One region of the Mesorhizobium calcicola genome, then DNA from elsewhere that is predicted to be linked to it. Evidence: riboswitches for the same ligand, from Rfam matches in the RefSeq annotation. Region 1 holds a riboswitch; each other region holds the start of a gene.
What was found. A riboswitch is a leader RNA that binds a small molecule or an ion and turns the genes downstream of it on or off. The one in region 1 is predicted to bind S-adenosylmethionine.
Positions count from the first base shown of each region.

Region 2: linked by a shared signal. The riboswitch ahead of metX (homoserine O-acetyltransferase MetX) and the one ahead of ACFSQT_RS04735 (O-succinylhomoserine sulfhydrylase) in region 1 are both predicted to bind S-adenosylmethionine.
Region 3: linked by a shared signal. The riboswitch ahead of metX (homoserine O-acetyltransferase MetX) and the one ahead of ACFSQT_RS04735 (O-succinylhomoserine sulfhydrylase) in region 1 are both predicted to bind S-adenosylmethionine.

Region 1 covers NZ_JBHUGY010000008.1:260,022-270,444, reverse strand. Annotated here, with positions in the region: gene ACFSQT_RS04760 (Hsp33 family molecular chaperone) at 1-876, shown strand, start outside; gene ACFSQT_RS04755 (alpha/beta fold hydrolase) at 940-1,770, opposite strand; partial or broken gene ACFSQT_RS04750 (IS630 family transposase) at 2,033-2,977, shown strand; gene apaG (Co2+/Mg2+ efflux protein ApaG) at 2,990-3,382, opposite strand; gene ACFSQT_RS04740 (ceramide glucosyltransferase) at 3,626-4,777, shown strand; gene ACFSQT_RS04735 (O-succinylhomoserine sulfhydrylase) at 4,792-5,979, opposite strand; SAM riboswitch at 6,037-6,114, opposite strand; gene ACFSQT_RS04730 (2'-deoxycytidine 5'-triphosphate deaminase) at 6,270-7,364, shown strand; gene ACFSQT_RS04725 (ABC transporter substrate-binding protein) at 7,464-8,237, shown strand; gene araD1 (AraD1 family protein) at 8,292-9,284, opposite strand; gene mmsB (multiple monosaccharide ABC transporter permease) at 9,476-10,423, opposite strand, start outside.
Region 2 covers NZ_JBHUGY010000042.1:36,804-47,226, reverse strand. Annotated here, with positions in the region: gene metW (methionine biosynthesis protein MetW) at 1-235, opposite strand, end outside; gene metX (homoserine O-acetyltransferase MetX) at 294-1,463, opposite strand; SAM riboswitch at 1,577-1,654, opposite strand; gene hisC (histidinol-phosphate transaminase) at 1,792-2,901, shown strand; gene ACFSQT_RS27045 (prephenate/arogenate dehydrogenase family protein) at 2,908-3,843, shown strand; gene ACFSQT_RS27040 (DUF2125 domain-containing protein) at 3,939-4,937, opposite strand; gene ACFSQT_RS27035 (gamma-glutamylcyclotransferase) at 5,071-5,592, shown strand; one part of gene ACFSQT_RS27030 (IS630 family transposase) at 5,736-6,072, shown strand; one part of gene ACFSQT_RS27030 (IS630 family transposase) at 6,072-6,679, shown strand; gene ACFSQT_RS27025 (aldo/keto reductase) at 6,760-7,707, shown strand; gene ACFSQT_RS27020 (LysE family translocator) at 7,799-8,425, shown strand; gene ACFSQT_RS27015 (lysophospholipid acyltransferase family protein) at 8,445-9,233, opposite strand; gene ACFSQT_RS27010 (LysR family transcriptional regulator) at 9,355-10,257, opposite strand; gene ACFSQT_RS27005 (nuclear transport factor 2 family protein) at 10,379-10,423, shown strand, end outside.
Region 3 covers NZ_JBHUGY010000018.1:163,148-173,570, reverse strand. Annotated here, with positions in the region: partial or broken gene ACFSQT_RS11155 (aldehyde dehydrogenase family protein) at 24-428, opposite strand; gene ACFSQT_RS11150 (hypothetical protein) at 364-588, opposite strand; gene ACFSQT_RS11145 (hypothetical protein) at 576-827, opposite strand; partial or broken gene ACFSQT_RS11140 (prephenate dehydrogenase/arogenate dehydrogenase family protein) at 1,145-1,654, opposite strand; gene hisC (histidinol-phosphate transaminase) at 1,661-2,770, opposite strand; SAM riboswitch at 2,908-2,985, shown strand; gene metX (homoserine O-acetyltransferase MetX) at 3,099-4,268, shown strand; gene metW (methionine biosynthesis protein MetW) at 4,327-4,941, shown strand; gene ACFSQT_RS11120 (DUF1330 domain-containing protein) at 4,984-5,271, opposite strand; gene ACFSQT_RS11115 (glycosyltransferase family 2 protein) at 5,680-6,615, shown strand; gene ACFSQT_RS11110 (DUF1194 domain-containing protein) at 6,637-7,440, opposite strand; gene ACFSQT_RS11105 (ABC transporter ATP-binding protein/permease) at 7,528-9,354, opposite strand; gene ACFSQT_RS11100 (class I SAM-dependent methyltransferase) at 9,488-10,276, opposite strand.

The DNA.
Region 1 (10,423 bases):
CTCGACGCCATCCTCAGCCGCCACGACTATCCCGAGCCGGTCGCCCGCCTGCTGGCGGAGGCCTGCGTGCTGACGGTGCTGCTCGGCACCTCGCTCAAATTCGAGGGCAAGTTCATCCTGCAGACCCGCACCGATGGGCCGGTCGACATGCTGGTGGCGGATTTTTCCACGCCTTCGGCGCTGCGCGCCTATGCGCGCTTCGACGCCGACCGGCTGGAGGCGCTGGTCGCGGCAGGCGAATCGTCCCAGCAGACGCTGCTCGGCAGCGGCGTGCTGGCGCTGACCATCGACCAGGGCGCTCACACGCAGCGTTACCAGGGCATCGTCCAGCTCGATGGCGAAACGCTGGAAGACGCGGCCCGCACCTATTTCCGCCAGTCGGAGCAGATCCCGACCGATATCAGGCTCTCGGTGGCCAAGCTGCTGACGCCCGGCGTCGGCGGCGCGCGCGAGCAGTGGCGTGCCGGCGGCATACTGGCGCAGTTCCTGCCGCAGTCGCCCGAGCGCATGCGCGTGCCGGACCTGCCGGGCGGCGATGGCGATCCGCGCGAGGAGATCCACGATCCGGCCGACAATTCCTGGCAGGAGCTGCTGGCATTGCTCGGCACCATCGAGCCGACCGAACTGATCGACCCGACGATCGGCGCCGAGCGGCTGCTCTACAGGCTGTTCCACGAGCATGGGGTGCGCGTCTTCGGCGGTGTTCCCGTCGCCGACCAGTGCTCGTGCTCCGGGGACAAGATCCGCGGCATCCTCGAGGGCTTCTCGGCGCAGGAGATCAAGGACAGCACCGAGGACGGCGGCATCCACGTTGCCTGCGAATTCTGCTCGAAGCAGTATGACTTCGATCCGGCGGAGTTCGCGGCGGCCCAGTAGGGTCGCTTCCTCAAACGGCGCCGCTTCGCAACCTATCCTCTCCCCGGCCGGGGGAGAGGCTTCTTAAGGCGCCGCACCGATCTCAGCGTCAAATGAATTCTTGGAGGTGTTTGAGACATCTGACGCTCGTTCGACTGGCGCCATATGGGTTTCTTCCCGGAGCACCGTGAGCTTCGCTCCCCTGATCGCACGCGCGGTGGCTTCCATCATTCCGCCGCCGAAGAACTGGTCCCTCTCGCCGCCGAGGATCAAAGTCCTCGCCGAGATGTCGCGAAGGCCTTCTTTTGTCACATCGTTGTCGAGCATTGCTTCGAGATAGCGGACGATCGTACTCGGCGCTCCCATCCGCGCAATCAATCTGCGTTCTTCGAACCTCAGTCGAAAACGCAAAAGAAGGTTCAGCCACGGCCGCCGAAATACCGTCGTGAATTCCTCCAACAAGGCGTGAAATTGTTCGGCCTTTGCGAGTTGGATCTGTTTGGTGAGCAGCTTTTTTCCATCAGCCGAAAAGCCATGTGCGCTCGCCAGCAGGATCAGCTTGCCTACTAAGTCTGGATATCGCGCGGCCACCTGCGTTGCGACAACGCCGCCATAAGAAATACCCATCAAGCCCGCCGGCTTTTTGAAGTTGGCGCCGATGATCTCCGCGATGTCTCTGGACATGCCCTCAAGCGAAAGATCGGCTTTTGGAGCGGGATCGTAGCCAATCAGCACAAAGCTCGTGCCGGATGGAAGGATACGGATGAGCCGTCCGGCATCCTTTTCCAGTCTGGACGGCTCGGGTTTCATCATGAACCCCTGACCGCCGTTGATGATGAGAAGACTTTCCAGTCCTCGTCCAACTTTCGCGAACGGCAACCGGCCCAGAAACAGCCCCGTTTCAATATTGTGCATCGAGCCGCTGCCTGGCGCTTGGCGCAACGCTCGCACGGCGTCGCGTGGCATTGGGCGTTGCGTTGACGGAAGTGCCGATCCTGCTGCAACTCGCGCCAGTCGGGATTGATGCAGTTGGGGCAGAGGCGGCGAATGTAACCTGCCGGTGTGCCAGCGCCAAGGCGCAGGTGGCCACTAGAGCACGTCCCGCGATCAATGAATCGATTGTGATGTGACGTCGGGCTTCGCGGGTGATTCAACATCCACTTTGATGAGGTGGATGATGGGAAGAGCACTGAGCGACGATCTTCGATCGCGGGTCTTGAAGGCTTCGGACGCGGGCATGTCTGCCCGGCAGGCGGCGGCGCGGTTCGGCGTCGGCATATCGAGTGCAATCCGGTGGATCGCACGGGCGAAGATCGGCGAGCGGACGCCGCGGCCGCAAGGCCGTCGACGCGCGTCCAGCCTCGATGCGCATAAAGCCTTCATCGTGGGGTTGATCGATGAGCGCAAGGACATCACGCTGAACGAGATGGTAGAGCGGCTGGCGGTCGAGCGATCGGCTCGGATCAGTCGCAGCGCCTTAAGCGCCTGGCTTGGCCGGCACGGCTGGACGTTCAAAAAAAGTCCGCACATGCACTGGAGCAGGATCGTCCCGACATCCTGAAGCGCCGTCGTGCGTGGTTCGACGGCCAACTCGACCTCGATCCGGCAAAGCTGGTGTTCATCGATGAAACTGGACTATCGACCAAGATGGCCCGGCTGCGGGGCCGTGCGCCATGCGGTGAGCGTTGCCGGGCGGGCGTGCCGCACGGCCATTGGAAAACCACCACCTTCACCGGCGCACTGCGGCTGACGGGCATGACCGCCCCGTTCGTCTATGACGGCGCCATGAACGGCAACGTATTCCTGGCCTTATGTCGAGCAGGTGCTGGTCCCGACCCTGTCGGAGGGCGACATCGTCGTGATGGACAACCTTCCCGCCCACAAGGCCGCCGGCGTTCGCGATGCAATCGAGACGACCGGCGCGAGGCTCATGTTCCTGCCGCCCTACAGCCCCGACTTCAATCCGATCGAAAACGCCTTCTCAAAACTCAAGGCTCTTATGCGGGCCAAAGCCGAGAGGACAATCACAGCCCTGTGGACCGCCGTCGGATCGCTCGTCGACCTCTTCACCCCAGCCGAATGCCAGAACTACTTCAAGGCCGCAGGTTATGACCCAGATTAAACCGGACGTGCTCTAGTTCACCGTCCGCCGCGTGCCCGGCAGATCGAGCGAGAAGGCGGGGATGGCGACGTTGAACGTCTCGCCCCGCTTGTTGCGCATCGTGTAGTGGCCGACCATGATGCCCGACGGCGTCGAGAGCGGGCAGCCGGAGGTGTACTGGTAACTGTCGCCGGGATTGAGCTCGGGTTGATCGCCGACGACGCCGGGGCCACGCACTTCCTCGACCCGGCCGGTGCCGTCGGTTATGTGCCAATAGCGCGACAACAGCTGCACGAATTCATCCGACTGGTTGTCGATGGTTATCTGATAGCCCCAGACATAGCGGTTCTCCGATGGATCCGAGCGGTCCTCCAGATAAAACGGCCTGACCTGCACTTCGATGTTGCGCGTGACGGCGCGATACATATGCGGCTCCAAAACGATCCGGTGACTTTCGGCGCTCCTCTCGGGCCGGTCAACGGTGCGCGTCCGTCATTGCGGCCTTAAAGGCAGGTGCCGGCAAAGAATGTCATTTAAGTGACACATGACAATGATGGTGTGCGCCACCAGTGCCGCGCGACTCGGGCGCTCTGCCGAACTGTTGAAATCGGTCGTCATGCCAGCCAGATTGTTCTGGCGGACCGGTTTTTCTGGAGTGACCGGATCTCGATGGAACTCACTCTCATAACCGCCACGCTTTCGACTGCTCTCATTCTCTCAAACCTCGCCAGCATCCTGCTCGCCGCTTCGCGTCTGAAGCGGCGCCGCACTATCGCGCCGCCGGCCGGCAAGCCACAGCCGGTGTCGATCGTCGTGCCGTCGCGTGGCGTCGAGCCGTTTACGCACGAGACGCTGGAGCGTGCCTTCTCGCTCGACTGGCCGCGCTACGAACTGATCTTCTGCGTCGCCCATGCCGACGATCCGGTGATCAGGCTGATCCGCGCCGCCATCGCCCGTTTCCCCAAGGTGCCGGCTCGACTGTTGATAGGCGACGACCGCATCAGCGCCAATCCGAAGCTCAACAATTGCGTCAAGGGCTGGGAAACCGCGCGCCACGACTGGGTTATCCTGGCCGATTCCAACGTGTTGATGCCGGGAGACTACGTCCAGCACCTGATGGCGGCATGGCGGCCAAATACCGGCCTTGTCTGCTCGACGCCGATCGGCTCGCGGCCGGCCGGCTTCTGGGCTGAAGTCGAATGCGCTTTCCTCAACACGCTGCAGGCGCGCTGGCAGTATGCCGGCGAGGCGCTTGGCCTTGGCTTTGCCCAGGGCAAGAGCATGCTCTGGAACAAGCCGATGCTCGAAGCCGGCGGCGGTATCCGCGCGCTGGCCGCCGAGATCGCCGAGGACGCTGCCGCGACCAAGTTGGTCAATGGCCTTGGCCTGCGCGTCAATCTCGTCGCCGCGCCGTTCGAGCAGCCGCTCGGCCGGCGCACGTTTGATCAGATCTGGTTGCGTCAGGCCCGTTGGGCGCGCCTGCGCCGCGTCACCTTCCCGCTGTTCTTCGCACCCGAAATCCTGACTGGCGCGGTGGTGCCGCTGGCGCTTGCGCTGGTTGCCGCGGCAGCTTCCGGCGTCAGCCTCTGGGCAACCGCCATTGCCGTGCTGGCGGCCTTCTACCTTCCGGAGTGCGCTTTGGCCTGGTCCAAGGGCTGGTACCTGTCGCCGCGCATGGTCGCGGCGATCATGGTGCGCGACATGATCCTGCCGGCGATGTGGGCGCGCGGCTGGCTCGGCGGCGCCGTCGACTGGCGCGGCAACGCGATGACCATCGGCACCAAGGCGGCCGAACTGGAAGAGACACCGTCCGGCGCCTGAAAGCCAAAGGCCGCTTATCTGGCCTTCAGCGCCTGTTCGATGTCCTCCAGAAGATCATCGGTATCTTCCAGGCCGACCGACAGTCTGAGCGTGCCCGGCCCGATGCCGAGTTCGGCGCGGGCCTCGTCGCTCAGGTTCTTGTGCGTCGTCGTCGCCGGATGGGTGATCAGGCTCTTGGCATCGCCGAGATTGTTGGAGATCAGCACGATGTCGAGGGCGTTCTGCAAGGCGAAGGCCGCCTGCTTGCCGCCCTTGACGTCCAGGCAGATCAGCGTCGAGCCGCCCGACATTTGCTTCTTGACGATGGCCGCCTGCGGGTGATCGGCGCGACCGGGATAGATGACGCGGGCGATTTCGGGCCGCTCGGCCAGGAAATCCGCGATCTTGCCGGCGCTTTCCGTCTGCTGGCGCACGCGCAGCGGCAGCGTCTCCAGGCCCTTCAGCAGCGTCCAGGCATTGAACGGCGAGAGACTCGGGCCGGTGTGGCGGAAATAGTCATGCAGGTTCTCGTCGATCCACTTCTTGTCCGACAGGATGACGCCGCCGAGACAGCGGCCCTGGCCGTCAATGTGCTTGGTCGCCGAGTAGACGACTATATGTGCGCCGAGCTGCAAGGGCTTCTGCTGCAGGGGCGTTGCGAAGACATTGTCGACGATCAGCCGCGCGCCGATCGAATTGGCAAGCGCGGCGACCGCGGCGATGTCGACCACTTCCAGCGTCGGGTTGGTCGGGCTTTCCAGGAAGAACAGTTTGGTGTTCGGCTTGACGGCCTTTTCCCAGTTGGCGATGTCGGTGCCGTCGACCAGCGTCGCTTCGATGCCGTATCTCGGCGCCAGCGTCTCGACCACCCAGCGGCAGGAACCGAACAGCGCACGCGCCGCCACGATATGGTCGCCGGCCTTGGCGCTGCACAAAAGCGCGGCCGTCACCGCCGCCATGCCGGACGCCGTGGCACGCGCATCCTCGGCGCCTTCGAGCGCGCACATGCGCTTTTCGAACATGTCGACGGTCGGATTGGCGTAGCGCGAATAGATGAAGCCCGGCTCCTCGCCCTTGAAGCGGGCTTCGGCCGCCTGCGCCGTTTCGTAGACATAGCCCTGGGTGAGATACATCGCCTCGGAGGTTTCGCCGAAACCGGAACGCAGGGTTCCGCTATGGACGAGTGCTGTTTGAGGCTTCCAGTTGCGCTTCTTGGTGCTCATCGCTTTTGTTCCAGACACAAAAAAACCGGCCGCGAAAGTCGCAACCGGTCCATACGGCCTTGCGGCCCGACGGTCCTTTAGCGACTTGTTTAACGTGGCTGCAAGCCGACCGGCCAAATCACCACGGGATAACGACCCTTTAGACCCGCGCCACGCTTGCGTCAATTGCCGGCTTGATTAAGAGGTTTGTACCAGGCAGGTTTCCGCAAAAGTGTTCCACGGTTTTGCGGCAAGAACCTGCGACAGGAAAATCGCCTGGCCCAAGAATCGCCTGGCCTAGGAGTGGAGCCTTGCGGCAAACAGGCATTCTTCCCGATCAGGACATTTCGGCGCTGTTCCAGTCCGGCGCGCTGAAGTCGACCCGCGCGCTCGATGCCGACCAGATCCAGCCGGCGAGCCTGGATCTCAGGCTCGGCGACAAAGCCTGGCGGGTGCGGGCCTCGTTCCTGCCGGGTCCCAACCACAAGGTTTCGGAAAAGCTCGACCGGCTGCAACTGCACGAGATCAATCTTGCCGACGGCGCGGTGCTGGAGACCGGCTGCGTCTATATCGTGCCCTTGCTTGAAAGCCTGGCACTGCCGGCGGCCATTTCGGCCTCGGCCAATCCGAAGAGCTCGACCGGGCGGCTCGACATCTTCACCCGCGTCATGACCGACCGTGGCCACGAGTTCGACAAGATCGCCGCCGGCTATCACGGCCCGCTTTATCTCGAGGTCAGCCCGCGCACCTTTCCGATCGTCGCGCGCACCGGTTCGCGCCTGTCGCAGATCCGCTTTCGCACCGGCAATGCGCTGCTCTCGGAAGCCGAGCTGCATGACCTGCATCGCGCCGAGATGCTGGTCGCCACCGAGCCACCGAACATTTCCGGCGGCGGCATCGCCCTGTCGATCGACCTCAACGGCGATCAAAGCGGGCTGGTCGGCTATCGCGGCAAGCATCACACCGGTCTCGTCGATGTCGACAAGCGCGCCGCACAGGAGGTGGTCGACTTCTGGGAGCCGATCCACAAGAGCGGTGCTGGCGAACTGGTGCTCGATCCTGACGAGTTCTACATCCTCGTCAGCCAGGAGGCGGTGCATGTGCCACCGCTCTACGCCGCCGAGATGACGCCGTTCGATCCGCTGGTCGGCGAATTCCGCGTCCACTATGCCGGCTTCTTCGATCCGGGCTTCGGCCACTCTGCGTCCGGTGGCACCGGCAGCCGGGCAGTGCTCGAAGTGCGCAGCCACGAAGTGCCGTTCATCCTCGACCATGGCCAGATCGTCGGCCGGCTGGTCTACGAGCATATGCTGAAACGGCCGCAGGCGCTCTACGGCACCGATCTCGGCTCCAACTACCAGGCGCAGGGCCTGAAGCTGTCCAAGCATTTCCGCGCCGCGCGCTGAACCCATTCCCGTCGGGCAATATACTTGCCTGCGCTGGCTCGCCATGCTTGGCTGCCTTGCTGGCCGTTCAAGCTGGCGGCGTTCAAGGGGAACCAAGAAATGCAGATTTCGAAATGGATCATCTCGGCAGCAGGCGCTGCCATGCTGGCGATGGCGGCCGGCTCTTTTTCGGCGCAGGCAGCGGAGAAACTGAAGATCGGCACCGAGGGTGCCTATCCGCCGTTCAACACCATCACCTCCGACGGCAAGGTTGTCGGCTTCGACATCGATATCGCTAACGCGCTGTGCGCGCAGATGAAGGTCGAGTGCGAGATCGTCACCCAGGACTGGGATGGCATCATTCCCGCCCTGCAGGCCAAGAAATTCGATGCCATCATCGCCTCGATGAGCATCACCGAGGAGCGCAAGAAGCAGGTCTCCTTCACCAACAAATACTATACGACACCGCTGGCGCTGGTGGCGCCGAAGGATACCGATCTCGCCTCGACCGAACCGGCGGCCCTTGCCGGCAAGACGGTCGGCGCCCAGGCTTCGACCACGCAGGCCGACTATGCCCAGAATGTCTATGGCAAGGCGGGCGCGGAGGCAAAACTCTACCCGACCCAGGAAGAGGCGATCACCGACTTGACGAACGGGCGGCTCGATGCCGTCATCTCCGACAAATTCGTGCTGGTGGACTGGTTGAAGAAGGCAAGCGACGGCTGTTGCAAGCTGGTCGGCGACGTCAAGGGCACGGAGACGCAAGCCGGCATCGCCGTTCGCCTGGAGGACACGGCACTTCGCGACAAGCTCAACGCGGCGATAGACGCCATCGTTGCCGATGGCACCTACAAGAAGATCCAGGCCAAGTACTTCGACTTCGATATCTATTGAGGCTGGAGAGCGTTTCTTCCTTCTCCCCTTGTGGGAGAAGGTAAGGAGGCCGCCTCAAAGCGCCTTCACCGCCACCTTCACCGGCTGCTCGATCTCGAGCGGATTGCGCAGCGGCAGGCCGAAATCCTTGGCCCCGATCTCGAACACATCGCCAGCCTCGGTCGTGATGCCGTCGGCGAAGGACAGCGTCGCCGTGCCGAACATATGCACATGCACGTCGCCCGGCTGGCGGAAGGCCGCATATTTGAAGTGGTGATGTTCGAGATTGGCAATGGTGTGCGACATGTTTGCTTCGCCAGACAGGAACGGCTTTTCCCACAGCACCTCGTTGTCGCGATAGATGCGCGAGGTGCCCCTGATGTCGGCGGGCAGGTCACCGATCAGGATTTCCGGCCCGAACGAGGCGTTGCGCAGCTTGGAGTGGGCGAGGAACAGATAGTTCACGCGCTCGGTGACGTGGTCGGAAAACTCGTTCGACAGCGTGAAGCCGACACGGAACGGCGCGCCGTCGTCGCCGATGACGTAAATGCCGGCCACCTCCGGCTCCTCACCGGCGTCCTTGGCGAAGGCCGGTGACCGGAGTGCTGCACCTGGCGCCACCGCCATCGTGCCGTTGCCCTTGTAGAACCACTCCGGCTGCACGCCGATCTGACCTTTCGCAGGCTTGCCGCCCTCCAACCCCATGCGGAACATCTTCATGGAATCGGTCAACTGTTCGTCGCCGTCGGCGCCGAGCTTCTTGTGCATGGAATCGCGTGTCGCGGCGGAACCGAGATGTGTCAGTCCGGTGCCGGTCATATGCAGGTGCGCCGGATCGGGATGGTTGATCGGCGACAGCAGCCGCCCCTTCTTGTAGGCGGCATCGAGATCGACGGTCTCGCCAAGCCCCTTGCGCTCGATCAGCGCGACGAGGCCGACGCCGGTGCGGGCGGCCTCCATCGCCAGCGAATAGACGCTGCGGGCGCCATTGATGATCCGGGTCTTGCCGCCGTTGCGGGCAACGACGCGGATGGTCTCGGCGTCGTCGAGAATCTGGGAGATCAGCATGATGAATCCTCTCTCATTTGCCTTGGCAGGGTTGCCGGAACGGCAAACCTTACCCAGCGCGGCCCGGACTTCGTCCATGCCACGTTGAAATTCTCCATTCGGATTGCGCTCGCGAGCCTGGTCCCTCGGGGGACTTCTTTTCGTGCCGCCGGGCAGCGCCGCGATGTGACCCGTATGCCTTCCTGGTTCCCTCAGCCCTTGTTCTTGTTGTAGACGTCGAACACCACGGCGCCGAGCAGCACCAGGCCTTTCACCACCTGCTGCCAGTCGACATTGACGCCCATGATCGACATGCCGTTGTTCATCACGCCCATGATGAAACCGCCGACCACAGCGCCGATGACCTGGCCGACACCGCCCATCGCCGAGGCGCCGCCGATAAACACAGCGGCGATGACGTCGAGCTCGCTGCCAAGGCCTGCCGCCGGCACCGCCTGCCCGAGGCGCGCCGCGATGATCAGGCCGCCAAGCGCCGACAGGACGCCCATATTGACGAACACCATCAGGGTCAGCCGCTCGGTCTTGATGCCCGACAACTGCGCCGCTTTGGCATTGCCGCCCATCGCGTAGATGCGTCGACCGATCGTCATGCGTTTGGTGACGAACACGAACAGTGCGATCAGCGCGCCCATCACCATCAGAACGATCGGCAGGCCCTTGTAGGTGGCGAATTGGTAGACCAGGAACAGCGCCAGGGCGCTGGTCACCAGGGTCTTGACGACGAACAGCGTGAAGGGCTCGGCTTGGTAGCCATGTTGCTCGCGCGTGCGCCGTGCCTTGAGGCCGAAGAAGGCATAGGCGAGCACGGCGACGAGGCCGATCACGATCGTCGTCATATGCAGCGTCAGGCCGCTGCCGACGATGGTCTTGCCGGCGGCGTTCACGGTCGGCGGGATCAGCGTCAAGGAGCCGATCACGTCCGGAATGAAGCCGGAACTAAGCGCCTTGAACCCATCTGGAAGCGGCCCCACGGAAGACCCGCCACCCAGCAGGGCCTGGCAGATGCCGCGGAAGATCAGCATCCCCGCCAGCGTGACGATGAAGCTCGGTATTCGGTGATAGGCAATCCAGTAGCCTTGCGCCGCGCCGATCGCGCCGCCGATGACGAGGCAGATGATCGACACAACCAGCGGGTTGCT
Region 2 (10,423 bases), on a different contig from region 1:
GATAGAATTCGAGATCCTTGTCGGCATCGCCCTGGATGACCGAGAGGCCGCGTGCCACGCATTCATTGACGCCACGCTGCGACAGCTCAAGGCCGCGGCCGTCGACTTGTTTGGTGTCCTGCAGCAACTCGAGCAGCGAGCCGTCGCCCGAGCCGACGTCGAGCACGCGGGACTGGGGCGGGATGAGGTTGGCGACGACCTCGAGGTCGACGCGCTGGTCGCGGTTGACGCTCATGGCTTCGCCTCCTGCCTTGCGCATGATCCTGGACGGACAAGTCTGCAACTTTCCGGGCTCATGCGCTGAGCCCTCTCGCCCGTGCCGCGGAGCCGATAAAGCCATTGATGGCGGCAAACAGTTCCGGCTCGTCGAGCAGGAAGGCATCGTGGCCACGGTCGGTCTCGATCTCGACGAAGGATACGGATGCGCCGGCCGCGTTGAGCGCGTGCACGATCGAGCGGCTCTCTTCGGTCGGAAACAGCCAATCCGAGGTGAAGGACACCAGGCAGAAGCGGGTTTTGGTGCCGGCAAAGGCATCCGCCAGCCGCCCGCCATGATCGGCGGCGAGATCGAAATAGTCCATCGACCGCGTCATGTAGAGATAGGAGTTGGCGTCGAAGCGGTCGACGAAGGTCATGCCCTGGTGGCGCAGGTAGCTTTCGATCTGGAAGTCGGCGTCGAAGCCGAAGGTCAGCGCCTCGCGATCCTGCAGATTGCGGCCGAATTTCCGGTGCAGGGCGGCTTCCGACAGATAGGTGATGTGGGCCGCCATGCGCGCTACCGCCAACCCCTTTTCCGGGCGTTTGCCGTTTTCGAAATATTTGCCGCCGTGCCAGTCCGGATCGGCCATCACGGCTTGCCGGCCGACCTCATGGAAGGCGATGTTCTGCGAGGAATGGCGTGCGCCGGTGGCGATCGGCAGCGCCGAGAAGACGCGCTCCGGATAGCTCGACGCCCATTCCAGCACCTGCATGCCGCCCATCGAACCGCCGAGCACGCAGAACAGTTTTTCGATGCCGAAATGGTCGATCAGCATCTGCTGCGCGCGCACCATGTCGCGGATGGTGATGATCGGCAGGTCGAGCCCGTAGGGCTTGCCGGTGGCGGGATTGGTCGAGGCCGGGCCGGTGGAGCCCAGGCAGCCGCCGATCACGTTGGAGCAGATGACGAAGAAACGGTTGGTGTCGATGATCTTGCCGGGGCCGATCAGCACTTCCCACCAGCCCGGTTTGCCGGTCACCGGATTGGTGTTGGCGACGTGCTGGTCGCCGGTCAGCGCATGGCAGACGAGGATGGCGTTGGAGCGGGCGTCGTTCAACGTGCCATAGGTCTGATAAGCGATCTGGAATGGCGACAGCAGCGTGCCGGCATCAAGCTTGAGCGGCTTGTCGGGCCCAAAACGCAACACCGGGCTCGACGGCTTGTCAGCCTCGTTGTTGGTTCGTCCAGCGCGCAGAGCGGCCATTGCATCCATCTCACACTTTGAATCCGCGCACCGTGCCTGTCGAAAATCGATGCCGATGCGGTGTCCGGCCGGCGCGGACAACAAAAAACCGGCATTGCAGTCGCAAAGCCGGTTACAGGATGCAAACGGCCCTTTAGCAAGTTGTTTAACGTGGCTGCAAGCCGACCGGCCAAATCACCACGGAAGTTCGCACCTCTTCTAGGGCTGTGGCACGCTGGCGTCAACGGCCAGCCGCAGTCCAGAGGCTGCCACCTCTCGACATTGCGCGCCGTGGCTTGTATTTCCGCTGCGGCTTCCAGGCGGAAGCGTTCTCGACGGATTTTGCGACATGAGCCAGACACCGGACAAGGCACGTCCAACCCCGCGCGCGGGCATCATGGACATCGACGCCTATGTGCCGGGCAAGAGCACGGCGCCCGCCGGCGTCGCCAAGGTCTACAAGCTGTCGTCGAACGAGAATCCGCTCGGTCCGTCGCCGAAGGCGATCGAGGCCGCGCGGGAGATTGCCGGAAAGCTCGACGTCTATCCCGACGGCACCGCTAGGCGGCTGCGCGAAGCGATCGCCGAGGTGCATGGCCTCAACGCACAGAACATCATCTGCTCCAACGGCTCCGACGAAATTCTCGGCCTTTTGGCGCAGACCTATCTCGCGCCCGGCGACGAGGCGATTTTCACCGAACACGCCTTCATGGTCTACAAGATCTACATCCAGTCCGCCGGAGCCACCCCGGTCGCGGTCAAGGAGACCGACGAGCGTGCCGACGTCGATGCGATGCTGGCCGCCGTCACGCCGCGCACCAAGATCGTGTTCCTTGCCAATCCTAACAACCCGACCGGCACCTATGTACCGTTCCAGGAGGTGCGCCGCCTGCATGCCGGCCTGCCCAAAAATGTGCTTCTGGTGCTCGACGCGGCTTACGCCGAATATGTCCGCCGCAACGATTATGAAGCCGGCATCGAACTGGTTGGCGGTGCCGAGAACGTGGTGATGACCCGCACCTTCTCCAAGATCGGCCTGGGCGGGGCGCGGATCGGCTGGATGTACGCGCCGATGCATATCGTCGATGCCATCAACCGCGTGCGTGGTCCTTTCAACGTCAATGCCACGGCGATCGAGGCCGGCATCGCGGCGATCCGCGACCGCGATCACGTCCAACGCAGCGTGATGCATAACGAGACCTGGCTCACATGGCTGAGCGAGGAATTGAGCAAGCTTGGGCTGCGGGTGACGCCCAGCGTCGGCAATTTCATCCTGATCCATTTTCCCGACGACCAGAAACATTCGGCTGCTGCGGCGGACGATTATCTGACCGCGCGCGGCTATATCCTGCGGCGCGTTTCCGGCTACGGCTTTCCCAACGCGCTGCGCATGACCGTCGGCACCGAAGAGGCCAATCGCGGCGTTGTCGCCGCTCTCACGACATTCCTGAAAAGCTAGAACACCATGACATCACCGATGTTCGAAAAGATCGCGCTGGTCGGCATCGGCCTGATCGGCTCGTCGCTGGCCCGCGTCATCCGCCGCGAGGGCCTCGCCCGTCACGTCGCCATCTCGACCCGCAGTGCGGCGACGCTGGCACGGGCGGAAGAGCTTGGGCTCGGCTCCTCCTACACCACAGATGCGAAGGAAGCGGTCCGCGATGCCGATCTGGTCATCGTCTCGGTGCCGGTCGGCTCGTCCGGCGCGGTGGCCGAGGAAATCGCGCCGGCGCTGAAGCAGGGTGCGATCCTCACCGATGTCGGCTCGACCAAGGCATCTGTCATCGCGCAGATGCAGCCCTATGTGCCGGCCGGTGTCCATTTCATTCCCGGCCACCCACTGGCGGGTACGGAAAAATCGGGTCCCGATGCCGGTTTTGCCGATCTGTTCGACAATCGCTGGTGCATATTCACCCCGCTGCCGGAGACGGACCCCGAGGCGCTGGAGAGGCTTTCGGAATTCTGGCGCCGCTGCGGCGCCAACATCGACACAATGGACCCGCAGCATCACGACATGACGCTGGCCATCGTCTCGCACCTGCCGCACATCATCGCCTACAATATCGTCGGCACCGCCGACGACCTGCAGTCGGTGACCAAGTCCGAAGTGATCAAATATTCGGCCTCGGGTTTTCGCGATTTCACGCGTCTCGCCGCCTCGGATCCGACCATGTGGCGTGACGTCTGCCTGCACAACAAGGACGCCATCCTCGAAATGCTGGCGCGGTTCTCGGAAGATCTGGCGTCGCTGCAGCGGGCGATCCGCTGGGGCGACGGCGAAAAGCTCTTCGACCTGTTCACCCGCACCCGCGCGGTGCGCCGCTCGATCATCGAAGCCGGCCAGGACATCGACGTACCCGATTTCGGCCGTCAGGCGGTCGAGCATCCGGCGAAGAGCTAGCTGCCGCGATCCAGGCTAGGCTGGCTCGCCCTCATCGGCAGCGTCTCGGCGCGGTCCGTCGTCCCAAACCACTGCGCACTTTTGGGCGACATGCACTATTCAACCGGCTTGATCTTGCCCAGCGGGATGAAGCCGAGCGAGGCCTTGCCCTTGACCACCTTCAGCGGCATCGACGGTTCGTTGCCGAGCAGCGCCAAGCCGGCAAAGCCCTGTTCGATCTTGCTCTTTTGCTCGGGGATGGCGGCGCCGAGGATGGCCGCCACGGCTTTCGGGTCCTTCAGCCTGATCATCAGGTCGGCGTCGATCAGGCCTTCGGCATCGACCGACAGCGGCCCGGAAACGGTGATGCGCGCCGTCCCCGACGACAGGTCGAGGTTGTGGATCTCGATCGCCTGGCCGCGCAGGCTCTTCACCTGCGTGCCGATCAGTGCGACGCCGTTCTTCAGCGTCACGTCGCCGCTGGCATCGAGCGCCGGCAGCATGCGCCCGCCGATCGCGTCGGCATCGATCTCGAGATCGCTGAAGTTGCCGAGATAGTCGATATCCCCATCGTTCGGCTGCAATTGGCCATCCGCCTTGCCGGCGCTGAACAGTTCGACCGGATCGGTGTCGTCAGCCGGATCGGTCTGGCCGGACAGGCCCTCTGCCCGCAGTGAAATACGTCGTGGCAGCGGCCATGACAGGTTGACGTCGGCCTGCAGTTTGTCCCAGTCGATCCACAGCGGCACCATGCCCGGAACGGAGGTCCTGAGCGGACCGCGCAGATCGGCAACCGGCGACAGGGGCTGGGTGACCTGGGCGACGGCATTGAAGCTGCCGGCCGAGGCGGCGATGTTCTTGGCGTCGTCCTGGTAGGCGAGGTTGTCGCAGGAGACAGCAAAGCTCAGGGGATAGCCGCTGACCTGGAGATTGGCGCAGCCGGCCTCGACGCCATTCTTGTTGAGCGTGGCAACCGCCTTGTCCGCTTCGCTCTTGACCCGGTCAGCCAGATAGAACCAGCCGCCGCTATAGACGGCGAACAGCACGACGACGAACGCCACAAGCCACAACAGGCCGCGTCGGCGTTTCGGTTGGCGTTCGTCACTTGACGTCATGCTTTGGCTCTCGTTAACGCGTGGGAGTTGTAGGCGGACTGGCGATTCCGACAACAATAGGTAGACAGAGGCGGACGGAAAAACACCGATTCCGGTGCGGTGTTGCCACTCTTTTGCGATCAGGCACGGCGATATGGGCGATTTTTGGGTGTTTGGCTACGGTTCGCTGATCTGGCGGCCGGGTTTCGCGCATGTCGAAACGCAACGTGCCCACCTGCACGGCTACCGGCGCTCGCTGTGCGTCTATTCCTTCGTGCATCGCGGCACGCGTGAACGACCGGGGCTGGTGCTCGGCCTCGATCGTGGCGGCTCCTGCGTCGGTCTGGCGTTCCGCGTCCCCGGCGAATTGCGCGACGAGGTCATTGCCTATCTGCGTGAGCGTGAGCTGGTCACCAACGTCTATCTCGAACGCACGCTCAAGGTACGCCTCGACGGCGGCGGCACGGTCGAAGCGGTGGCCTACATCGTCGACCGCCAGCATGAGCAATATGCCGGCGCGCTCGCCGCCGCGGATGCGGCGGCCGTGGTGCGCGGCGCGGTCGGCCAGTCCGGCAACAATGAGGACTATGTGGTCAGCACGCTGCAGCACCTCGAGGCGCTGGGGATAAGCGATCATTGGCTGGAGGATGTCGCCAGGCGGATCGCGCCTTTGTGAAGCGCTGGCTCTGCGGAAAAGGGCGGCGAGGCCTTTGACCTCGACAGGGCGAGACCTAGAGCACGTCCCGCGATCAATGAATCGATTGTGATGTGACGTCGGGCTTCGCGGGTGATTCAACATCCACTTTGATGAGGTGGATGATGGGAAGAGCACTGAGCGACGATCTTCGATCGCGGGTCTTGAAGGCTTCGGACGCGGGCATGTCTGCCCGGCAGGCGGCGGCGCGGTTCGGCGTCGGCATATCGAGTGCAATCCGGTGGATCGCACGGGCGAAGATCGGCGAGCGGACGCCGCGGCCGCAAGGCCGTCGACGCGCGTCCAGCCTCGATGCGCATAAAGCCTTCATCGTGGGGTTGATCGATGAGCGCAAGGACATCACGCTGAACGAGATGGTAGAGCGGCTGGCGGTCGAGCGATCGGCTCGGATCAGTCGCAGCGCCTTAAGCGCCTGGCTTGGCCGGCACGGCTGGACGTTCAAAAAAAGTCCGCACATGCACTGGAGCAGGATCGTCCCGACATCCTGAAGCGCCGTCGTGCGTGGTTCGACGGCCAACTCGACCTCGATCCGGCAAAGCTGGTGTTCATCGATGAAACTGGACTATCGACCAAGATGGCCCGGCTGCGGGGCCGTGCGCCATGCGGTGAGCGTTGCCGGGCGGGCGTGCCGCACGGCCATTGGAAAACCACCACCTTCACCGGCGCACTGCGGCTGACGGGCATGACCGCCCCGTTCGTCTATGACGGCGCCATGAACGGCAACGTATTCCTGGCCTATGTCGAGCAGGTGCTGGTCCCGACCCTGTCGGAGGGCGACATCGTCGTGATGGACAACCTTCCCGCCCACAAGGCCGCCGGCGTTCGCGATGCAATCGAGACGACCGGCGCGAGGCTCATGTTCCTGCCGCCCTACAGCCCCGACTTCAATCCGATCGAAAACGCCTTCTCAAAACTCAAGGCTCTTATGCGGGCCAAAGCCGAGAGGACAATCACAGCCCTGTGGACCGCCGTCGGATCGCTCGTCGACCTCTTCACCCCAGCCGAATGCCAGAACTACTTCAAGGCCGCAGGTTATGACCCAGATTAAACCGGACGTGCTCTAGGTTAGGCTTCGCAGCTCAGCCAGCGGGTGGTATTCGCCCGTCCCAATGATCCCGGAGATACGCCTTGCAGAAACGCCGTCTCGGTCGTACCGACCTTTCCATCGCGCCGCTGGTTCTGGGCGGCAATGTCTTCGGCTGGACCGCCGACGAAAAAACTTCGTTCGATCTGCTCGACCGCTTCGTCGGGGCCGGCCTCAACGCTGTCGATACAGCGGACGTTTATTCGCGCTGGGTGCCCGGCCACAAGGGCGGCGAATCGGAAACCATCATCGGCAAATGGATGAAGGACCGTGGCAATCGCGATCATGTCGTGGTGGTCACCAAGGTCGGTTCGGATATGGGGCAAGGCCACAAGGACCTGTCGGCCGCGCATATCGAAAAGGCTGTCGACGCGTCGTTGCGGCGGCTGCAAACCGATGTCATCGACCTCTATCTGTCGCACTGGCCGGATCCGACCACGCCCTATGAGGAAACCCTTGGCGCTTACGAGAAGCTGCTCGCCAAGGGCAAGATCCGCTATGCCGGCTGCTCGAACCTCGACGCCGGCCAGTTGCGCGCGGCCCTCGATGTGGCGAGCCTGCGCAGCCTGCCGCGCTACGAGGTGCTGCAGCCGGAATACAATCTCTACGATCGCTCGTCCTTCGACGGGCCGTTGCGCGATCTGTGCGTGGCCGAGGATATCGGCGTCATCACCTATTTCAGCCTGGCCAAGGGCTTCCTTAGCGGCAAGTACCGCAGTGAGGCCGATCTTGGTCAAAGCCCGCGTGGCGGCGGGGTGAAAGACTACCTCAATGCGCGCGGCATGCGCATCCTTGCGGCACTCGACGCGGTGTCGGCCAGGCATTCGGCCAAGCAGGCGGAAGTGGCGCTTGCCTGGGCGATCGCGCGGCCAGGCGTCACCGCACCGATCGCCAGCGCCACCAAGCCGAGCCAGATGGACAGCCTGATCAAGGCGGTGTCGCTGAAACTGACCGCCGACGACATGGCCGAGCTCGACAAAGCGAGCGGCTGAAACCTCCGGCGGCCGCTCTACGCACGAACGTCCAAGACCGCCCCCTTGCCTCGCCCTACCGTTTTTCGCACGGGACAAGGCAGAGGATGAGATGACTGAGCCGCTTCTTTCGCAGCCGGACCTGTGGCGCCAGATGCTCGCGCTGGTGCTTGCCGCCACCGTCGTCATGGGCAGCCCCGGGCCGGCAACGATAAGCGTCACCGCCGTCGGAGCTGCCTTCGGCCTGCGTGGTTCATTGCGGTACGCCTGGGGGATCGTTCTGGGCACGATCGCCGTGCTGCTGGTGGTGGCCACCGGGATCACGGCGGCGCTCACTTCGATGCCGAAGCTGGCGCCGTTGCTGGCCGCCGCCTCCGCCGCCTACATCCTCTATCTCGCGTTCAAGATCGCCACGGCACCGCCATTGGCGGCACGCGCAGCCGAGGCTTCGCGCCCAACATGGCTGGCCGGGTTTCTGCTGGCTGTCGCCAACCCAAAGGCCTATGTGGCGATCGCCGCGGTGTTCGCCGGCGTTTCATCGAACCAAGGCGCCGGCGACATCGGCATATGGCTCAAGCTGACCGTTCTCGCGCTGATGATCGTCGCCATCCATGCTCTGTGGCTGGTCGCGGGGGCGGCGTTCGCGCGCTTCCTGCGCCTGCCTGCGGCCTCGCGGATCATCAATCTGGTCTTTGCCGCGACACTGGTGTTGACCACGGCAGTGGCCGTGTTCGGCTGAATGTCGACTCGGGAGCCTTTCAGGCTTTCGCGCCCAGTTCCCGCAACCGCTTGATTGCCGTTGGCGGCAAGGCCGGGGGGTTGGGCGCGCGCGATGCCTCAATGAGAAGCTGGTCACAGGCAGCCTCGGTATCCCCGATCAGTCGGGCCATGAATTCGTCCTTGCCCAAGCCCGGCGGGATCGGCGGCAGGAACCGCGCCTTGATCGTGCCGGGGTAGCGCAGGAATTTGCGGCGCGGCCAGTAGAGACCGGCGACATGGGCGACCGGCACCACCGGAACGCCAAGCTGCGAATAGATCTCGACGATGCCGTATTTGTAGGCCGGCTCGTCGCCCGGCGCGCGGCGCGTACCCTCGGGATAGATGATCAGCTGGCGTGGGTTGCGCGCCATTTCCTGCCTGGTCGCGGCGACCACCGCCTTCAACGCCTTCGAGCGGCTGCCGCGGTCGACCGGGATCATGCGCATCTTCATGATGTACCAGCCGAAGAACGGGATCCAGGTCAGCTCCCGCTTGAGGATGTAGAGCGGGTCCTGGAGGTAGGGGAAGAAGGCGATGGCGTCCCAGAAAGACTGGTGCTTGGGCGCCAGGATGAAGGAACCTTCGGGCAGGTTCTCCTGGCCGGTGATGTCGTTCCTGGTCCCGGCAATCTTCTCATAGAGCCACATGCAGCTGCGCGACCAGAATTTCGGCACGAACCAGGCGCGGTGCCGGGGCGACAGGAAATAGTAGGGGGTCCAGAGGATCATCTGGATGATCAGATTGACGTAGAAGACGAAATTGAACGCCAGCGATCGGATATAGAGCATGCGGGAGGCCCGGTGAGGAGGTGTGCGTTGGTTACACCAAGCGCGGGGAAAAAGGAAATGGCCGCAAGGCACTCTGATCGGCGAAGACGTATGGTCTGTCGATCGGTGGGGGCCAGTTCAGCTACGTCAATCGGGCCAGCCGCTCCTTCAGACGCGGGGCGGCGAAATCGAGAAACGCGCGCAGCTTGACCGGCAGCAGGCCGTGGCCGGCATGCACCAGGCTTACCGGCCATGGCTCGGGCTCGAACTCCTGCAGCAGGACGCGCAGCGTACCTGACCGCTGCGCGGCCTCGATCTGGTAGGAAAGCACTTTTGTCAGCCCGACGCCGGCAATCGCCGCATCGATGGCCGCCTCGGCGGTGTTGACCTGAAGCCGCGAGCGGACCTGAACCGGAACTTCAGTCCTGCCTCTGGTGAAGCTCCACGCGGCGGCGGAAGCAAGTCCCTCAAAGGTGATGCAACTGTGTGTTTCCAGATCCTCTGGGGTCGTCGGCGTGCCGTGTTCGGCCAGATAGGCCGGGCTCGCGCAGACGACGCGGCGGATCGAGCCGACGCCAATGGCGACCAGGCTCGAATCGGGCAACCGGCCGATGCGAATGGCGAGGTCGAAATGGTCTTCGACCAGCTGGGTTATGCGATCTGCCAGCGTCAGGCGGATGTCCACGTCGGGATAGGCCGCGAGAAAGCCGGTGACGACCGGCAGAACGTGCAGGCGGCCAAAGACGACCGGGGCGGTGATGGCCAGTTCGCCGGTCGGCGCGCTGTATTCGCCGGCCGCCGTGCGTTCGGCCTCGCCGACCTCATCGAGGATGCGACGGCAGGCGGCAAGATAGGCCTGGCCGGCATCGGTCGGCGTCAGCCGGCGCGTCGAGCGGTTCAACAGGCGTGTGTTCAGATGCCGTTCCAGATCGGAAACCTTGCGGCTGACCGTCGCCAGCGGAATGCCGAAACGGCGAGCCGCAGCGGAAAGGCTGCCGGCCTCCACCGCGGCGACAAAGAGCGACATGGCCTCGAGACGATCCATAGCTTCTTCCGAAAAATGGAAGGACGGATTGCGAATATGCCATCTGCATTTGAAGGATGGAAGGCTTTATATCGGGTCCTTGGCCTGCCTGCGGCATGGCCTCGACAAGCAAGGAGCCACCATGTCTGAAAGCCGGCCGCCGCTGCCGCCGTTCACAGCCGAGACC
Region 3 (10,423 bases), on a different contig from region 1:
TCATGCACGAACAGGCGCCGCAGCGTCGTGCAGCGCTGTCCCGCCGTGCCCATCGCTCCAAAGGCAATCGCGCGCAGAGCCATGTCGAGATCGGCGCTCGGGCAGACGATGCCGGCATGTTGCCGGTGCGAGCTCGAGCACCGCGCGGGCAAAGCGCTTGGCCAGCCGCGGGCCGACGTCGCGGCCCATGCGGGTCGAGCCGGTGGCCGAAACCAGCGCACCTTGGGGTGGTCGACCAGGATCTCGCCGACGGCGCGATCCCCGATCAGCACCGGCGCCAGGCTCTGCGGCGCATCCGTACCGAAACGCTTTACCGCACGTGCAAAAATCGCCTCGCAGGCCAGCGCCGTCAGCGGCGTCTTCTCAGACGGCTTCCACCCCACCGCGTCGCCGCAGACCAGCGCAAGTGCGGCGTTCCACGACCACACCGCGACCGGGAAGTTGAAGGCGGAAATGACAGCCGACGACGCCGAGCGGATGCCAGGTTTCCATCATGCGATGGCCTGGGCGCTCGGTGGCGATGGTCAGGCCGTACAATTGCCTGGAAAGACCGACGGCGAAATCACAGATGTCGATCATCTCCTGCACTTCGCCAGTCCCTCGGACGGGATCTTGCCGACCTCGATCGAGACCAGCCGGCCAAGCTCGGCCTTGTGCGTGCGCAGTTCCTCGCCGAGCAACCGCACCAGTTCGCCGCGCCGCGGGGCCAGGCACCATCCGCCATGCCTGGAAACGCCTTGTGGGCGGCATCGATGGTCTTGGCCGCGTCGGCCCGGCGAGATCGTCTTCAGTGCCGCGATCTGCTCCCCCGTCACCGGGCTGCGCAACGATCAGGTCGCCGCCTACAAGCGCGTCCTTGGCCACACCCAGTTTCGCCAGAAAGCTCGGCCGTTTCCTTCGCTATCGTCATTTTTTGTCCCTTTCAGATTCCGTCGCCCTCATAGGGCACAGGGGTCAAGCCTTTGCGTCATGTCGCCCCGCGTGCCGAACGGCACTTCAGGCGCTGTCATGGCGTGGCATTACTCGTTTCAGGGGAAAATCGCCACCCCGGCATGGTCCAAGCCGAGCGCAGACCGTTGAACCAGACCGCAATTCGGTCATTTCGCCGTGCGGGCAGGTCCCCGTACGGCACCGTCTTCATCAGGCAGCGGCGCCAGAATTCCGAAAGCCTCTCCAGCGCCTCGGGGTCCGTCTCCGGCAGCGGGGTGAATATGCACCAGCGATTGTCGAACAGATCGGCAAAACCGGCATCGGGACCCGATTTTTCCGTACCCGCCAGTGGGTGGCCGGGAATGAAATGGACACCGGCCGGCACATAGGGCTGCATCTGCGCGATGACAGATGCCTTGGTCGAGCCGACATCGGTGAGGATCGCACCCTGCTTCAGCGCCGGCGCGATTTCCTCGGCCACCGCGCCGGACGAGCCGACCGGCACCGAGACGATGACCAGATCGGCATCGCGGACCGCTTCCTTCGCATCTGTGGTGTAGGAGGAGCCGAGCCCAAGCTCTTCCGCCCGTGCCAGCGTCGCCGCACTGCGGGTCGAGATGGCGACGTGACGGGCGAGGCCCTCGCGGCGGATGACGCGGGCCAGCGACGAGCCGATCAGGCCGATGCCGACCAGCGCGATCTTTTCGAACATCGGTGATGTCATGGTGTTCTAGCTTTTCAGGAATGTCGTGAGAGCGGCGACAACGCCGCGATTGGCCTCTTCGGTGCCGACGGTCATGCGCAGCGCGTTGGGAAAGCCGTAGCCGGAAACGCGCCGCAGGATATAGCCGCGCGCGGTCAGATAATCGTCCGCCGCAGCAGCCGAATGTTTCTGGTCGTCGGGAAAATGGATCAGGATGAAATTGCCGACGCTGGGCGTCACCCGCAGCCCAAGCTTGCTCAATTCCTCGCTCAGCCATGTGAGCCAGGTCTCGTTATGCATCACGCTGCGTTGGACGTGATCGCGGTCGCGGATCGCCGCGATGCCGGCCTCGATCGCCGTGGCATTGACGTTGAAAGGACCACGCACGCGGTTGATGGCATCGACGATATGCATCGGCGCGTACATCCAGCCGATCCGCGCCCCGCCCAGGCCGATCTTGGAGAAGGTGCGGGTCATCACCACGTTCTCGGCACCGCCAACCAGTTCGATGCCGGCTTCATAATCGTTGCGGCGGACATATTCGGCGTAAGCCGCGTCGAGCACCAGAAGCACATTTTTGGGCAGGCCGGCATGCAGGCGGCGCACCTCCTGGAACGGTACATAGGTGCCGGTCGGGTTGTTAGGATTGGCAAGGAACACGATCTTGGTGCGCGGCGTGACGGCGGCCAGCATCGCATCGACGTCGGCACGCTCGTCGGTCTCCTTGACCGCGACCGGGGTGGCTCCGGCGGACTGGATGTAGATCTTGTAGACCATGAAGGCGTGTTCGGTGAAAATCGCCTCGTCGCCGGGCGCGAGATAGGTCTGCGCCAAAAGGCCGAGAATTTCGTCGGAGCCGTTGGAGCAGATGATGTTCTGTGCGTTGAGGCCATGCACCTCGGCGATCGCTTCGCGCAGCCGCCTAGCGGTGCCGTCGGGATAGACGTCGAGCTTTCCGGCAATCTCCCGCGCGGCCTCGATCGCCTTCGGCGACGGACCGAGCGGATTCTCGTTCGACGACAGCTTGTAGACCTTGGCGACGCCGGCGGGCGCCGTGCTCTTGCCCGGCACATAGGCGTCGATGTCCATGATGCCCGCGCGCGGGGTTGGACGTGCCTTGTCCGGTGTCTGGCTCATGTCGCAAAATCCGTCGAGAACGCTTCCGCCTGGAAGCCGCAGCGGAAATACAAGCCACGGCGCGCAATGTCGAGAGGTGGCAGCCTCTGGACTGCGGCTGGCCGTTGACGCCAGCGTGCCACAGCCCTAGAAGAGGTGCGAACTTCCGTGGTGATTTGGCCGGTCGGCTTGCAGCCACGTTAAACAACTTGCTAAAGGGCCGTTTGCATCCTGTAACCGGCTTTGCGACTGCAATGCCGGTTTTTTGTTGTCCGCGCCGGCCGGACACCGCATCGGCATCGATTTTCGACAGGCACGGTGCGCGGATTCAAAGTGTGAGATGGATGCAATGGCCGCTCTGCGCGCTGGACGAACCAACAACGAGGCTGACAAGCCGTCGAGCCCGGTGTTGCGTTTTGGGCCCGACAAGCCGCTCAAGCTTGATGCCGGCACGCTGCTGTCGCCATTCCAGATCGCTTATCAGACCTATGGCACGTTGAACGACGCCCGCTCCAACGCCATCCTCGTCTGCCATGCGCTGACCGGCGACCAGCACGTCGCCAACACCAATCCGGTGACCGGCAAACCGGGCTGGTGGGAAGTGCTGATCGGCCCCGGCAAGATCATCGACACCAACCGTTTCTTCGTCATCTGCTCCAACGTGATCGGCGGCTGCCTGGGCTCCACCGGCCCGGCCTCGACCAATCCCGCCACCGGCAAGCCCTACGGGCTCGACCTGCCGATCATCACCATCCGCGACATGGTGCGCGCGCAGCAGATGCTGATCGACCATTTCGGCATCGAAAAACTGTTCTGCGTGCTCGGCGGTTCGATGGGCGGCATGCAGGTGCTGGAATGGGCGTCGAGCTATCCGGAGCGCGTCTTCTCGGCGCTGCCGATCGCCACCGGCGCACGCCATTCCTCGCAGAACATCGCCTTCCATGAGGTCGGCCGGCAAGCCGTGATGGCCGATCCGGACTGGCACGGCGGCAAATATTTCGAAAACGGCAAACGCCCGGAAAAGGGGTTGGCGGTAGCGCGCATGGCGGCCCACATCACCTATCTGTCGGAAGCCGCCCTGCACCGGAAATTCGGCCGCAATCTGCAGGATCGCGAGGCGCTGACCTTCGGCTTCGACGCCGACTTCCAGATCGAAAGCTACCTGCGCCACCAGGGCATGACCTTCGTCGACCGCTTCGACGCCAACTCCTATCTCTACATGACGCGGTCGATGGACTATTTCGATCTCGCCGCCGATCATGGCGGGCGGCTGGCGGATGCCTTTGCCGGCACCAAAACCCGCTTCTGCCTGGTGTCCTTCACCTCGGATTGGCTGTTTCCGACCGAAGAGAGCCGCTCGATCGTGCACGCGCTCAACGCGGCCGGCGCATCCGTATCCTTCGTCGAGATCGAGACCGACCGTGGCCACGATGCCTTCCTGCTCGACGAGCCGGAACTGTTTGCCGCCATCAATGGCTTTATCGGCTCCGCGGCACGGGCGAGAGGGCTCAGCGCATGAGCCCGGAAAGTTGCAGACTTGTCCGTCCAGGATCATGCGCAAGGCAGGAGGCGAAGCCATGAGCGTCAACCGCGACCAGCGCGTCGACCTCGAGGTCGTCGCCAACCTCATCCCGCCCCAGTCCCGCGTGCTCGACGTCGGCTCGGGCGACGGCTCGCTGCTCGAGTTGCTGCAGGACACCAAACAAGTCGACGGCCGCGGCCTTGAGCTGTCGCAGCGTGGCGTCAATGAATGCGTGGCACGCGGCCTCTCGGTCATCCAGGGCGATGCCGACAAGGATCTCGAATTCTATCCCGACAAGGGCTTTGACTTCGTCGTCCTGTCGCAGACCTTGCAGGCTACCCGCAACCCGAAGCTGGTGCTCGACGAACTTCTCAGGATCGGCAACCGCGCTATCGTGTCCTTCCCCAATTTCGGCCATTGGCGGGTGCGCATGTCGCTGTTCCTCAACGGCCGCATGCCGGTGACCAAGGACCTGCCCTATTCCTGGTACGACACGCCCAACATCCACTTCTGCACCATCCGCGACTTCGTCAACCTGTGCGACGAGCTCGGTGCGACCGTTGAGAAGGCAACGGCGCTCGACGCCAATGGCCAGAAGATCGGCCTGTCGATGCCCTGGTGGTTCTGGAATTTCTTCGGCCAGCAGGCAGTATTCTTGCTGAGACGATAATCTCGCTGCTGTATCTCTTTAATCGCTGCGCCGTTGTCGACTTCACGTCTGGCCAAGGACATCTGTGGCCCTATGTGGATGCTCAACGCCATCAACGAAGATCACAGCGGATTGCGAGTTGTCGGTCCGCAACCTCAGGATCGCCTGGTAGCCGGCCGGGTTGTACCATCCGCGCACTTGCTGTCTGTCTGGAAACTCGATGATGATCAGGTGGCCCGGCCATTTGTTTTCGATCACCTCGACATCGCCGCCATGGACCAGAAAACGGCCGCCGAAAGGTTCCAGCGAGGCATCGATCTTCTGCAGATATTCGACAATCTGCGGACCCATCTGGACTTGGCGCATATGGGCAACGGCGTAAGCGGTCGTGATTGTACTCCCTCCGGAACCGAAGCCGACCAGCCGGCCTCGCAACGGCAATCTGCCCAAACACCGGCCACGTTGCGATTACGTCTGACGTAATGGCATGCATCCGGATTGTAGACGCGTCGTCGCAAAGGCGATTTGCAAGCATAGCGCGCGGCAATAGTGTTGCAGTTGAAGCGCTAGTTTCTGGAATTCGTCATTTCACCCGCTTTGAGCAGCATCCCGATTGGTGACACGGACGCCTGTTTTCTGTAGCGTCATGGCCAATACAGGGGGATATGGAAGGGGGAGTCCGATCCATTTTGACCGTCCTGAAAGATCGAAAGACCTTGCAGAAGGCGTGTTTTTTGCGCTGGGAATGGCTGACGCTATATGACCGGGAAGACAGAGCAGGCTCCTCTCATTACGGTGATCACGCCGACCCACAACAGGCGGGAAGCGGTATTGCGCGCTGTGGAAAGTGTCCTTTCCCAGAGTATGTCGAGGTTTGAGCATATTGTCGTCGACGATGGCTCGACTGATGGGACCGCGGCGGCGCTGGCCGGCATTCGCGATCCGCGACTGATCTATGTCGGCGCGAAATGGCGAGGCGCCAATGCCGCCAGGAATGCGGGCATCGAACGCGCGCGGGCGCCCGTCGTGACATTCCTCGATTCCGATGACGTCTATCTGCCGCACAGGCTTGAACGGACCCTGACCTGGTTCGATGCCGATCCGGCGCTCGAAGTGCTGATCAGCTCCTATGTCTCGCTGAAGGGCGGACGCGCCACCAATTGCATCAATCGCGATGCATTCCTTAACCCGGGCACGCTGGAGCGAACGCTGGTCGCGGAGACGATCTTGATCGCGGGATCGGCGATAACAGCCCGCCGCGAGGCCCTGCTGGCCATCGGCGGCTACGACAGCGATATCGCCCGGATGCAGGATCGGGAATTGCTGCTGCGCCTTGCCCGGCGCTTCGGCGCGCAACTGTCCCAGAACATCGACTGGACCAAGCACAATTCGGAGAATTCGATTTCGCGACGCCGCCGCGGCTATGTCGAAGCCTATGCGAACCTGATGAGCAAACACCCGAATATTGCGCGCTCGTACCCGCATATTCCGCCCTACATGATCACGCGGCAGATCATTTCCGATATTCTGAAATGTCGGATACCGGAAGCCTTCTCGGGCTACATGGCCAACCGCTCGTCGAAGGACCTCGGCTATTCGCTGCCCGAACTGATCAATGGCTATGTCTATGGCCGGCGCTGGCGCCGCGACCTCCACGATGAGTTTCGGCAGAAGTTCGGCGCCCGTCCGGCCTGAGGCCTGTCGTAACAGCAGAGCTCATCGGTCGAGTTCCGGAAAATATGGATCCGAAAAAAACCGCCTGTCCCGCTCGCCCTGCAGGCAGTCGATAGGCGTGGCAGCATCGACGGGGACGACCCTGGCCTTGTCCTGAACGCCGCTCACTTCTAGGATCAGCTTGCGCCGTATTGCCGTCGAAAATTCAGCGGCCGCGTAGATCGGCAGCACGAAGGAACCAGGCCCTCCGGTCACGCACTGTGCATAATACCGGTCGAGATGGCTGAAAGTCGGCGACGGGTTGATCAGGATCGGCAGGCCGTTGATGACGATGCCTTTCGCGGTTGCCGCATCACGCGTCGCGGTGACCGGCGGCCCGATATTGTTCGGACCATCGCCTGATATATCGATGACACTGCGCTCACCCTCGAAAGAAGTGCGATCGAAAAGCTCGGTGCCGAAAGCCAGCGCACCGGAAATCGAGGTGCCGCGGAAGCTGCGAAACGGGCGGGCCGCGACCTTGTCGGCAAAGCTGTTGGCGCTCTCGGCGCTGTCGATGATTTGCCAGTCGATGACCCCGTCATCGCGCACCGTGCCGGCCCATTCGAAATACGCGAGCGCGATGCGGCCCGTCTTGCCGGCGCGGACAGCCTGGATGAAATCGGGATGCCGCAGCGCCTCGACATAGCCGGCGCGCTGCAAGGCGAACTCCTTCTCGTCCATCGACAGCGAAATGTCGACCGCCAGCACCAGCCCGACGTCCACCGCCAGCGCATCCGGCGGCGACGCTATGGGAGTTGCCTGGGCACAGGCAAGACAGGCAAGCAAGCGCAAAGCATCAAGCATGGCCGACGCCAGGGTTGTTTCTTCGGGAAATCTTCCTTCGCGATCACGGCAAAATAAAGCTTGGAGCCTGCAACCCGGGAAAACAGCCTATTTCCGGCGGCGGGCGGCAGTTGGCGGCGGGTCGATCGCGCCGGCCCTGACGCGAACGGGTTTCAGCGCCGGTGCATCGGCATCCTTGACGATCGTCAAGGCGCGCGGAAAGAACTGGTTGTTGTGCAGTCCGCGTCCGATGTTGAGGATCGCGGTCCCGGGCAAGCGCTTCTCCAGCATTGACAGCACGCGCCGCAGCGAAGGTCCGTCGAACGCGTCCATGGCTTCGTCGATGATCACCCACTTCGGCTGCCGCAAGGCGAGCCTGGCGAAGGCCAGCGAACGCTGTTCGTCATCGCCCAGCTCATGCTCCCAGCGCGCGCTGCGATCGAGTGAGGATGACAGTCGTCCAAGCCCGACTTCGGCAAGCACCGCTGAAATGTCGGCGTCACTCGCCGGCGCCGGTCCGTTCGGATGATCGAGGACCTCGCGCAACGTACCGGCCGGGAAATACGGGACGCGCGGCACGAATATGGGGGTTTCTCCCGCCGGCAGGCCAATCCGTCCGCGCCCCCATGGCCACAGGCCGGCTATGGCGCGGAAGAACAACGTCTTGCCGGCGCCCGGGTCGCCGGTGATCATGACGCGCTCGCCGGGGCGGATTTCGACATGCTGATCGGCGAGCCTGGTGCAGCCCTCCGGCGAGGCCACTTCGAGCTTCTCGAAAGTCAGGCTGCCATTGGCATTGTCGCCGAAGGCAATGCGCCTTTCCGTGTCGTGCAGCACATCGGTTTCATCGAGCGCGATGCGGAAGTCGGCGACGCGCATCAGCGTGGCGCGCCAATCGGCAATGCTGCCGATGTTGTTGATGAACCAGCGCAAGGAAGAGTGCACCTGGTTGAAGGCGCCGACCGCCATCATCAGCCCGCCAAAGCTGATATCGCCTGAGAAATAGACCGGCGAGGCGACCAGGATGGGTGCCACCACGGTGATCCAGCCATAGGTGTCGGTCACCCAGGACAGGTTGATCTGGGCGGTGTAGATGCGCCGCATGGCCCCCAGCACCGTGCCGAGGTCGAGTCCCAGCCGTCGCCTGGCGTCGGCCTCGCCATGGTACAGCGCAATGGCATCGACATTCTCGTTGACGCGCACCATCGAGGAGCGCAGCTCCGCTTCCCGCGTATAGCGGTCGCTGTTGAGGCGGATCAGCGGCCGGCCGACCAGCCAGCTCAGCCAGGAGGCGGTGCCGGCATAAAGGATGGCGGCCCAGACCATGTAGCCCGGTATGGCCAGAGAGGTGCCGCCGATATGAAACACGAAGCCCGAAGACAGCTCCCACAGCACACCGACGAAGGACACGAGCAGGATGCATGACTGCAGCAACCCGACGCCGAGATCGGTCGACAGGTCGGACAGATGCGCGGCATCCTGCTGCATGCGCTGGTCAGGATTGACACCGATGGCGCCGGCATTGGCCAGACGGAAGGCGCGCGCTGGTCGCATCCATTGGTCGATCAGATCCGCCGTCAACGCTTCGCGCAGCTTCAGCCTGATCATCTGGTTGAGCCAGGTCTGGCCGATATTGAGCACCAGAAGCCCGCCGGCGATTGCCGCAAAGACGAGAAGCTGGTGCAGGAAGGCCGCCATGTCGCGGCGCGCAAGCGCATCGTAGAAAGGCTGGTTCCAGCGGTTGAGCAGGACCTGGCCGATCGACGTAGCAATGATGACGGCCATGATGCCAACCGATGTCCAGAGCAGCCAGCCGCGAACCGGCGACCCCGCCAGCGCCTGCCTGATCGTTGCCACCTGATCGCGCAGGCTGCTGGCTTCGACCGCCACGGTGATGGGCTGAACGGCGGCGACATTGTCCAGTTGATCAGCCATGGCTGGGGTCCTTGCGTTCAGTAGCGGCGCTGAAACCGGATGGAGAGACTTGAAGGCACCCATCGTTCAAATGAGCTGCCAGCCCACTGGCGACAGATAGGGTGGGAAACGACCCCGGACGTTCTCGCAGCGATCACGAAGCCGTCACCCGCGCAGCCGATGGCTTGGCATCCCCGACCTCGTTCCGACGGCCGAGCCGCGTGGCGCCGTGCGGCGACAGCACCGGTACGAAGACGCGGCGCGAGGCGCGCTGGGCGACCGGCACGCCTTGATAGAGCCGTTTCTGCGCCTCGACGACGATGACTCCGGAAAAGATCGGCCACAGCCGCCGGCCGGCGCGTTCCAGCACATTGTGGAAGCGCATCATGAAGCGGCGTCGCGATGGCGGGAAGAACAGCGCGTCGGACCAGGAGGCGGGCGTGAAATTCGCCTCGCGCAGCAGTTCCGTGAGCTGGCCGCGCGAGAACGGCCGGCCATTGCCGAACGGTGTATGCTCGAAGCGCGCCCAGACGCCGCGCCGGTTGGGCACGACGATGACGACGCGCCCCGCCGGCGACAGCACACGCCAGATCTCGTTCAGCGTTTCGCGCGGGTTTTCGACGTGCTCGAGCGAATGGACGAGCAGCATGCGGTCGATGCAGGAATCGACCAGCGGCAGTTCCTCGTCGAAGACCAGTGCCGTCGCCGTCGGCCCCATCGCCGGCCACACCACGGCGCCCTGCGTTGCCGGCATGAAGGCGAAGACCCGCTCGGCGTCCGCGCCGAAGCGCTCCAGCCACGGCAAGGTGTAGCCGAGGCCGACCAGCCGCTCGTTGGGCACGGCTGCCCAGATTGACGACAACGCCATGGTGATCGAGCGCTCGGCGAACCGGCCGAGCGTTGTCGAATAGAAGGAGCGAAGATCGACGATGTCGGAATGCATGCGAGGGATGTAGCTGTGATATCGGCGGGTTTCAACAAAAGGCCTCGTGAGCCCGCCATTCCAGGAATGACATCGTCATTCCGGGATGTCATTCGACATTCCCGGGATGACATCCGCGCGGCGACGCCCTATGTCTGCGGCGACAAT